Regions from separate parts of the Blastococcus carthaginiensis genome, predicted to be linked through region 2. Evidence: riboswitches for the same ligand, from Rfam matches in the RefSeq annotation. Region 2 holds a riboswitch; each other region holds the start of a gene.
What was found. Region 2 has a riboswitch for S-adenosylmethionine ahead of QOZ88_RS23165 (putative leader peptide). Riboswitches for the same ligand answer to the same signal wherever they lie in the genome.
Positions count from the first base shown of each region.

Region 1 (2,254 bases), on a different contig from region 2:
TAGTTGACCCGCTCGACGGCGTCGTGGGCCTCGAGGAACTCGGCCACCCGCTGGGCGTTCTGCACGTGCCGCTCCATGCGCAGCGACAGCGTCTCGATTCCCTGCACCACCAGGAAGGCGTTGAACGGGGAGACCGCCGGCCCGAGGTCGCGCAGCAGTTGCACCCGCGCCTTGAGCGCGAACGCCGGCGCGCCGAGGTCGGCGTAGACGACACCGTGGTACGTGGGGTCGGCGGTGGTGAACATCGGGTGCCGGCCGCCGGTCCAGTCGAACGAGCCGCCGTCGACGATCAGCCCGGCGACGACCGTGCCGTGGCCGCCGAGGTACTTGGTGGCCGAGTGGACGACGACGTCGGCGCCGAACTCCAGGGGCCGCACCAGGTACGGCGTGGCGATGGTGTTGTCGACGATCAGCGGGACGCCGTTGCGGTGGGCGACCCCGGCGACGGCCTCGATGTCGAGGATGTCGCCCTTGGGGTTGCCGATCGACTCGGCGAAGAACGCGCGGGTGTTCTCCTGGACGAGCGACTGCCAGTTCTCCGGGTCGTCGGGGTCCTCGACGAAGGAGACGGTGATGCCCATCTTCGGCAGCGAGTGGTGCAGCAGGTTGTAGGTGCCGCCGTACAGCGACGCGGAGGCCACGATGTGGTCGCCGGCCTCGGCGAGGTTGAGGATGGCGAGGGTCTCCGCGGCCTGGCCGGAGGCGACGGCGAGCGCGGCGACGCCGCCCTCCAGCGACGCCACGCGCTGCTCGAGCGCGTCCTGCGTCGGGTTCATGATCCGCGTGTAGATGTTGCCCATCTCGGCCAGCGCGAAGAGGTCCGCGGCGTGCTGGGTGTCGCGGAACTGGTAGGCGGTGGTCGCGTAGATCGGCAGCGCGCGGGCGCCGGTCGTGGGGTCGGGGCTCGTGCCGGCGTGGATCTGCCGGGTCTCGAAGCTCCAGCTCTGCGGGTCGGTCATGCGCCGTCTCCTTCGCTCGCGGGAGATCCCGCGGCGCACGGGAACTCCGTCCTTGCCGGTGGCGGGACGCCGGCCGGCCGGCTCTTCCCCTGGAGCACCTCAGACGGAGTTGAGGTTGCCGGGCAGCCAGCCAGGTGCTTCGCGCTGCCTCTCAGGAGCCGACGTGATCGTAGGACGCGCCGCAGAGCACCGCACACCCGCCCCGGCCGGCGCAGCGATGTCCCACGTGGAACACCGGCCCCAGCGGCCTACGAGCCGGGCGCCGTCTCCCCGCCCGCGCCGCCGGTCGGCGCGGGGGCGGTCGTCTCCGGTGCCGTCGTGGTGGCGCCCGGCGAGGAGGGGGCGGTGGTGGTCGGTCGAGGCGTCGGCTCGGACTGCTGCGTCGTCGTCGCCGGCTCCTCCGTCGGCTCCGCCTCCTCCGTCTGCGTCGGCTCGGTGGTGCCCGCCGGGTCGGTGGGCTCGGTGACGCCGGTGTCCTCGGCCGGCGGGGTGGCCCCGGGCACCGGCGGCTTGACGTTGAGCCAGAGCGCGAAGACCGCGACGAAGAGCACGGCGAGCACGACGGTGGAGGTGCGGGCGCGGCCCAGCCGGCGGGGGATCGCCGCCCACCAGCCGTGCCGCGGCGCCGGCGACGCGCTGTCGGCGGGCGAGCCGGGCGCGGCGGCGGGGGCGGTGCTGACCGTGGGCTCCTCGGAGGCCCGGGCGGTGGGGTCGCGACGCTCGTCGGACGGGGTCACCGGGCTCCCTCCTGGACGGCCGTCGCGCCGTCCTGCGCCATGACCGCGGTCGTGGGCTGCGGCACCTGCATGCCCTGGTTGCGGAAGGCCTGGACGATGCGGGCGCGCAGGTCGCGCCCGACCTCGAACTGCTTGCCGGGCAGCGTGCGGGCGACCACCCGGACGTTCACCTCGTCCAGGCCGAGGGTCTCGACGCCCATCACGGTGGGCGGGTCGAGCAGCAGCGGCCGCATCGCCGGGTCGCGGAACGCCTCCCGGCCCACCCCGCGCAGGATCTCGTTGGCCCGGGTCACGTCCACGGTGGTCGGCACGGGGACGTCGACGACGGCGCGCGCCCAGTCGCGGGACAGGTTGACGACCTTGACGATCTGGCCGTTGGGCACGGTCACCACCTCGCCGTCGGGGGAGCGCACGCGGGTGACCCGCAGGGTGACGTCCTCGACCGTGCCGTTGGCCGGGTCGCCGCCGCCGACCACCTGGATGGAGACGACGTCGCCGAACCCGTACTGGCGCTCGGTGATGATGAAGAAGCCGGCCAGCACGTCGCCGACGATGCGC
Region 1 covers NZ_JASNFN010000001.1:127,601-129,854, forward strand. Annotated here, with positions in the region: gene QOZ88_RS00585 (bifunctional o-acetylhomoserine/o-acetylserine sulfhydrylase) at 1-959, opposite strand, end outside; SAM riboswitch class IV at 1,003-1,118, opposite strand; gene QOZ88_RS00590 (hypothetical protein) at 1,208-1,696, opposite strand; gene QOZ88_RS00595 (mechanosensitive ion channel family protein) at 1,693-2,254, opposite strand, start outside.
Region 1: it holds a riboswitch for S-adenosylmethionine, as region 2 does, so the genes downstream of both, QOZ88_RS00585 (bifunctional o-acetylhomoserine/o-acetylserine sulfhydrylase) here and QOZ88_RS23165 (putative leader peptide) in region 2, are expected to answer to the same signal.

Region 2 (2,254 bases):
GCCGTGTGGCAGCGCAGCGGTGCCCGCTTGGATGCTCTGATCCAGGTGCCGGTGTTCACCGACAGCCGAGCCAGCCGGGTCATCCAGGCGGCCGACCTCGTTGCCTACGCGCTGTGGCGGCATTACCAGCCGACGACCGACGACGCGTACTCGACGGCGCTGTGGCCGCTGGTGGACACGAACGACCGAGATGAAATGAGCGGCGTCATCCATGTGACCCCGAAGTTCGGGGCGTGTCCGTGTCCGCCCTGCACCAGTCGCACCAGCTGACCACGTTCAGGGCGACTCGCCGATCCGGTCGTTAGCCCGCGCTCACCGTAAGCGTTGGGGAGAGCCCCTCCCGGATGGGCCGGTAGAAGGGGTCAACACCGCGTCGCACGGTCCAGTCGCCGCCAGCGGCGACGGCAACCCACGACCAGGCAGCGCCGTGTGCAAACTTCGGGCATTTCGTGTGCAAGCCGAGTGGCGCATGCCGCATTCGACATGCTGACCTGCGATTTCTCTTTTCGCCAAGATCCCACCCCGCTCCACCACGAAGGGCCCGGTCGGCAGACCGGGCCCTTCGTGCGTCCGGGGCCCGCGTGCAGCGCGCCCGTCGGTCAGGAGGGCCGGCTCGGCGGCGCCCCACCGGGTCCGCCCGGGGCAGCGCCCGTCCCGCCGCCGCTCGGCGTGGTGGTGGTGTCGCGCTCGGGTGTGCTGTGTGAGTGACGTCGCAGGTCGCGGACGAGAAAGGCCCCGACCTCCTCCGTAGACTCGCTCCCGCAACCATCCGGAGCGGCTGAGAGACCTGGCTCGTCGACGTCGCAGCAACCCCCCGCATCGGCGGGCGCGGGTGCTACTGCCAGGACCGATGGAGGAACACCATGCGGTACGAGCTGCTCTCGTGGGCCCGCCGGCACGTCGACCTGTGCCGGACCGGCACAGCCATGTGCCGCTGAGGCCTCCCGCCTCCCGCCTCCCGCCTCCCGCCTCCTGGCGACGCCCGCCCCACCGGACGGCGGGCGCGCACCCCAGCCACCGCGCACCGCGGGCGACCACGCCCTCGGCCGGGAACCCCGGCGGCGTCGCCGCGCGCCCGTGCCCGCTCAACCCCGAGGACCGCACCCCGTGATCGAACTGAAGGACGTCCGCAAGGTCTTCCCTGCCCGCGGGCAGGCCGGCGAGGTCGTCGCCGTCGACGGCGTCAGCCTGGCGGTGGACCGCGGCGAGTTCGCCGGCGTCGTCGGCCCCAGCGGCTCGGGCAAGAGCACGCTGGTGCGCCTGGTCAACCTGCTGGAGCGGCCCACGTCGGGTTCGGTGACCGTCGACGGGCAGCTGCTGACCGAGCTGCCGGACGAGCAGGTCCGGCAGGCGCGGCGCTCCATCGGCATGGTCTTCCAGCACTTCGAGCTGCTCGACTCGCGCACCGCCGCGGGGAACGTGGAGCACCCGCTGGAGCTCTCCGGCGTGGGCCGGGCCGAGCGCAGACGGCGGGCCGGAGAGCTGCTGGACCTCGTGGGGCTCGGCGACCGCGCCGGCGCCCGCCCCGCCCAGCTCTCCGGTGGCCAGAAGCAGCGCGTGGCCATCGCCCGCGCGCTCGCCGTCCGGCCGACGGTGCTGCTCTGCGACGAGGCCACCTCCGCGCTGGACCAGGCCAGCACGACGGGCGTCCTGGAGCTGCTGCGCCGGGTGCGGGACGAGCTCGGCCTCACGGTCCTCCTGATCACGCACGAGATGTCCGTCGTCAAGGCCGTGTGCGACAGCGCCGTGCTGCTGGACCGGGGGCGGGTCGTCGACGGCGGCCGGCTGGCCGACGTCCTGACCCGGCCGGGTTCGCCGCTGGGCGACGCCCTGCTCCCGGCGCCGGTGGCGGACGCCGGTGCCGCGCACGATGGCGCCCTGCTGCGGGTGACCGTCGCCGATCGGACGCCGGAGACCCTCGTCCTCCAGACGCTGATCGGCGAGCTGGGCCTGGCCGTCGAGATCGCCGGCGGGTCGGTGGAGACCGTCGCCGGTGGCCGCTACGGCCGGCTGCTCCTGCGGGTCACCGGAGGGGTTGCCGGGCTGGACGACGCCGTGCACCGGTTGCGGGCCGGCGGCATCCTGGTCGAGCGCGTGGCCGCGACCGCCGAGGTGGCCCGGTGAGCGACTGGAACCGCATCTGGCCCCAGCTGCTGGACGCCACCTGGGAGACCCTCTACATGGTCGGGGTCGCGGCCCTGGTCACCGTGCTCCTGGGCGTCCCGCTGGGCGTGCTGCTGACCGTCACCGCGCC
Region 2 covers NZ_JASNFN010000004.1:366,694-368,947, reverse strand. Annotated here, with positions in the region: gene QOZ88_RS06975 (DUF3800 domain-containing protein) at 1-270, shown strand, start outside; SAM riboswitch class I at 763-857, shown strand; gene QOZ88_RS23165 (putative leader peptide) at 864-938, shown strand; gene QOZ88_RS06970 (methionine ABC transporter ATP-binding protein) at 1,108-2,124, shown strand; gene QOZ88_RS06965 (methionine ABC transporter permease) at 2,121-2,254, shown strand, end outside.

Region 3 (2,254 bases), on a different contig from region 2:
TCGGCCATGCCGTCGACCGCGGCGCCGTTCGCGGTGATCCACAGCCGGCCCACCGCGGGCGCCATGTCCAGGTCGCTGACGCTGTCCCCGATGGCCACGGCGTCGGCGGGGGAGAGGCCGCGGCGCTCCAGGTCCCAGGCGATCGCCGCGCCCTTGGAGATGCCGCGCGGCATCAGGTGGTAGACCCGCGGCGGGGCGGCATCGTCGGCCAGCCCCATCCACGAGGCGGCGGGGATCGCCCCGTTGTCCTTGAGCGTCAGCCAGCCCGTCCCGCGCTCGGCCAGCCAGGCGTCGACGGCGAGCGGATCCACCCGGCCGCGGAGCAGCGCGTCCGTGGCGTGGGTGGCGTGCCAGGGGGCGTGCCACTCCAGCCGCCCCGGGTGCGCGGCGACCAGGTCCTCGACGACGCCGAGCTCGGCCATGACGTCCATCGGGGTGCGGTCCCCGTACTCCGGGGGCAGCGCGCCGCGCAGCCGGTGCGTGGTGCGCCCCGAGCCCCAGCCGATGGTGGCGCCCAGCTCGGCGATGGCGCCGTCGGCGGCGAAGATGCGCGCGGCCTCCACCACCTGCTCGTAGGTGCGGCCGCTGACCAGCACCAACGCCGCCCCGGCACGGTGCAGGTCCAGCAGCGCGCCGGCCGGCCCGTCGGTCAGCTCCCGCCCCGCCGTGTGCCAGAACGAGCCCCGCGGGCCCACCATCGTGCCGTCGAGGTCGGTGTAGACGACGCGCGCGCTCACCAGGCCATCCTGTCCCGCCGCCGGGCGCCCGCCGCGACTGGGTAGAGTTCACGCCGTTCACTCATCCAGAGGGGCAGAGGGACACGGCCCGATGAAGCCCCGGCAACCGCCGTCCGCGCGTGCTCCGCGCGGCGGGAGGTGCCAATTCCGTCCCGCGCGGCTCGACGGCCCGCAGCGGGGAAGATGAGGAGGTAGTCGTCGCATGACCCTCACCGCACCCGGATCCGTCCAGGCCGACTCCAGCGCCGGCGGCCCCGTGCCCCCGTGTCCCGCCCGCGGGCTGGTCTGCCGCAACTGCGGCGCCACCTTCGGTCTCATCGCCCAGCACGCCTGCGCCGAGTGCTTCGGCCCGCTGGAGGTCGACTACGACCCCGAGCTGATGAAGGCCGTCACCCGCGAGCAGATCGAGGCCGGGCCGCAGAACATCTGGCGGTACGTGGCCCTGCTGCCGGTGGGTCAGGACCAGGCCGACCGCGTCTCGCTCGACCCGGGCATGACCCCGCTGGTCCGCGCCGACCGGCTCGCCGCCGAGCTCGGCCTCACCGGCGGCCTCTGGGTCAAGGACGACTCGGCCAACCCCACCCACTCCTTCAAGGACCGCGTGGTCAGCCTCGCCGCGACCGCCGCCAAGGGCCTGGGCTACACGAAGATCGCCGCCGCCTCCACCGGCAACCTGGCCAACTCGGTCGCCGCGCACGCCGCGCGGGTCGGCCTGCCGTCGTTCGTCTTCATCCCGAGCGACCTGGAGCCGGGGAAGATCGTGCAGTCGGCGGTCTACGGGCAGACGCTGGTCGCCGTCGACGGCTCCTACGACGACGTCAACCGGCTGACCAGCGAGCTCGGCGAGACCGACGAGTTCGAGGACACCGCCTTCGTCAACCAGAACGTCCGGCCCTACTACGCCGAGGGTTCCAAGACGATGGGGTACGAGATCGCCGAGCAGCTCGGCTGGCGCATCCCGGCCCAGGTCGTCATCCCCATGGCGTCCGGGTCGCTGCTGACCAAGGTCGACAAGGCCTTCCGGGAGCTGACCGCGGCCGGCCTCGTCGAGGCCACCGAGTGGACGATCTACGGCGCCCAGTCGGCCGGCTGCGACCCGATCGCCACCGCGTTCGACAACGGTTGGGACGTCGTCAAGCCGGTGAAGCCCACGGGGATCGCGAAGTCGCTGAACATCGGCAACCCGGCCGACGGCCCCTACGCCCTCGACGCGATCCGGCGCACCGGGGGTGCGGTCGCCCGCGTGGGCGACGACGAGATCGTCCAGGGCATCCGCGACCTCGCCCGCACGACCGGCGTGTTCGCCGAGACCGCCGGCGGGGTGACCGTCGCGGTGCTGCGCAAGCTGGTCGAGAGCGGTCGGCTGGACCCGGCGAAGGAGACCGTCGTCCTCAACACGGGGGAGGGGCTGAAGACCCTCGACCCGCTCGAGCCCGTCGTCGGCCCGACGCACCGCGTGGAGCCGTCGCTCAGGTCGGTGCGGGCCGCCGGCCTCATCGGCTGAGCCGCGGGTCGCC
Region 3 covers NZ_JASNFN010000039.1:19,185-21,438, reverse strand. Annotated here, with positions in the region: gene QOZ88_RS21455 (HAD family hydrolase) at 1-737, opposite strand, end outside; SAM riboswitch class I at 796-927, shown strand; gene thrC (threonine synthase) at 940-2,241, shown strand.
Region 3: it holds a riboswitch for S-adenosylmethionine, as region 2 does, so the genes downstream of both, thrC (threonine synthase) here and QOZ88_RS23165 (putative leader peptide) in region 2, are expected to answer to the same signal.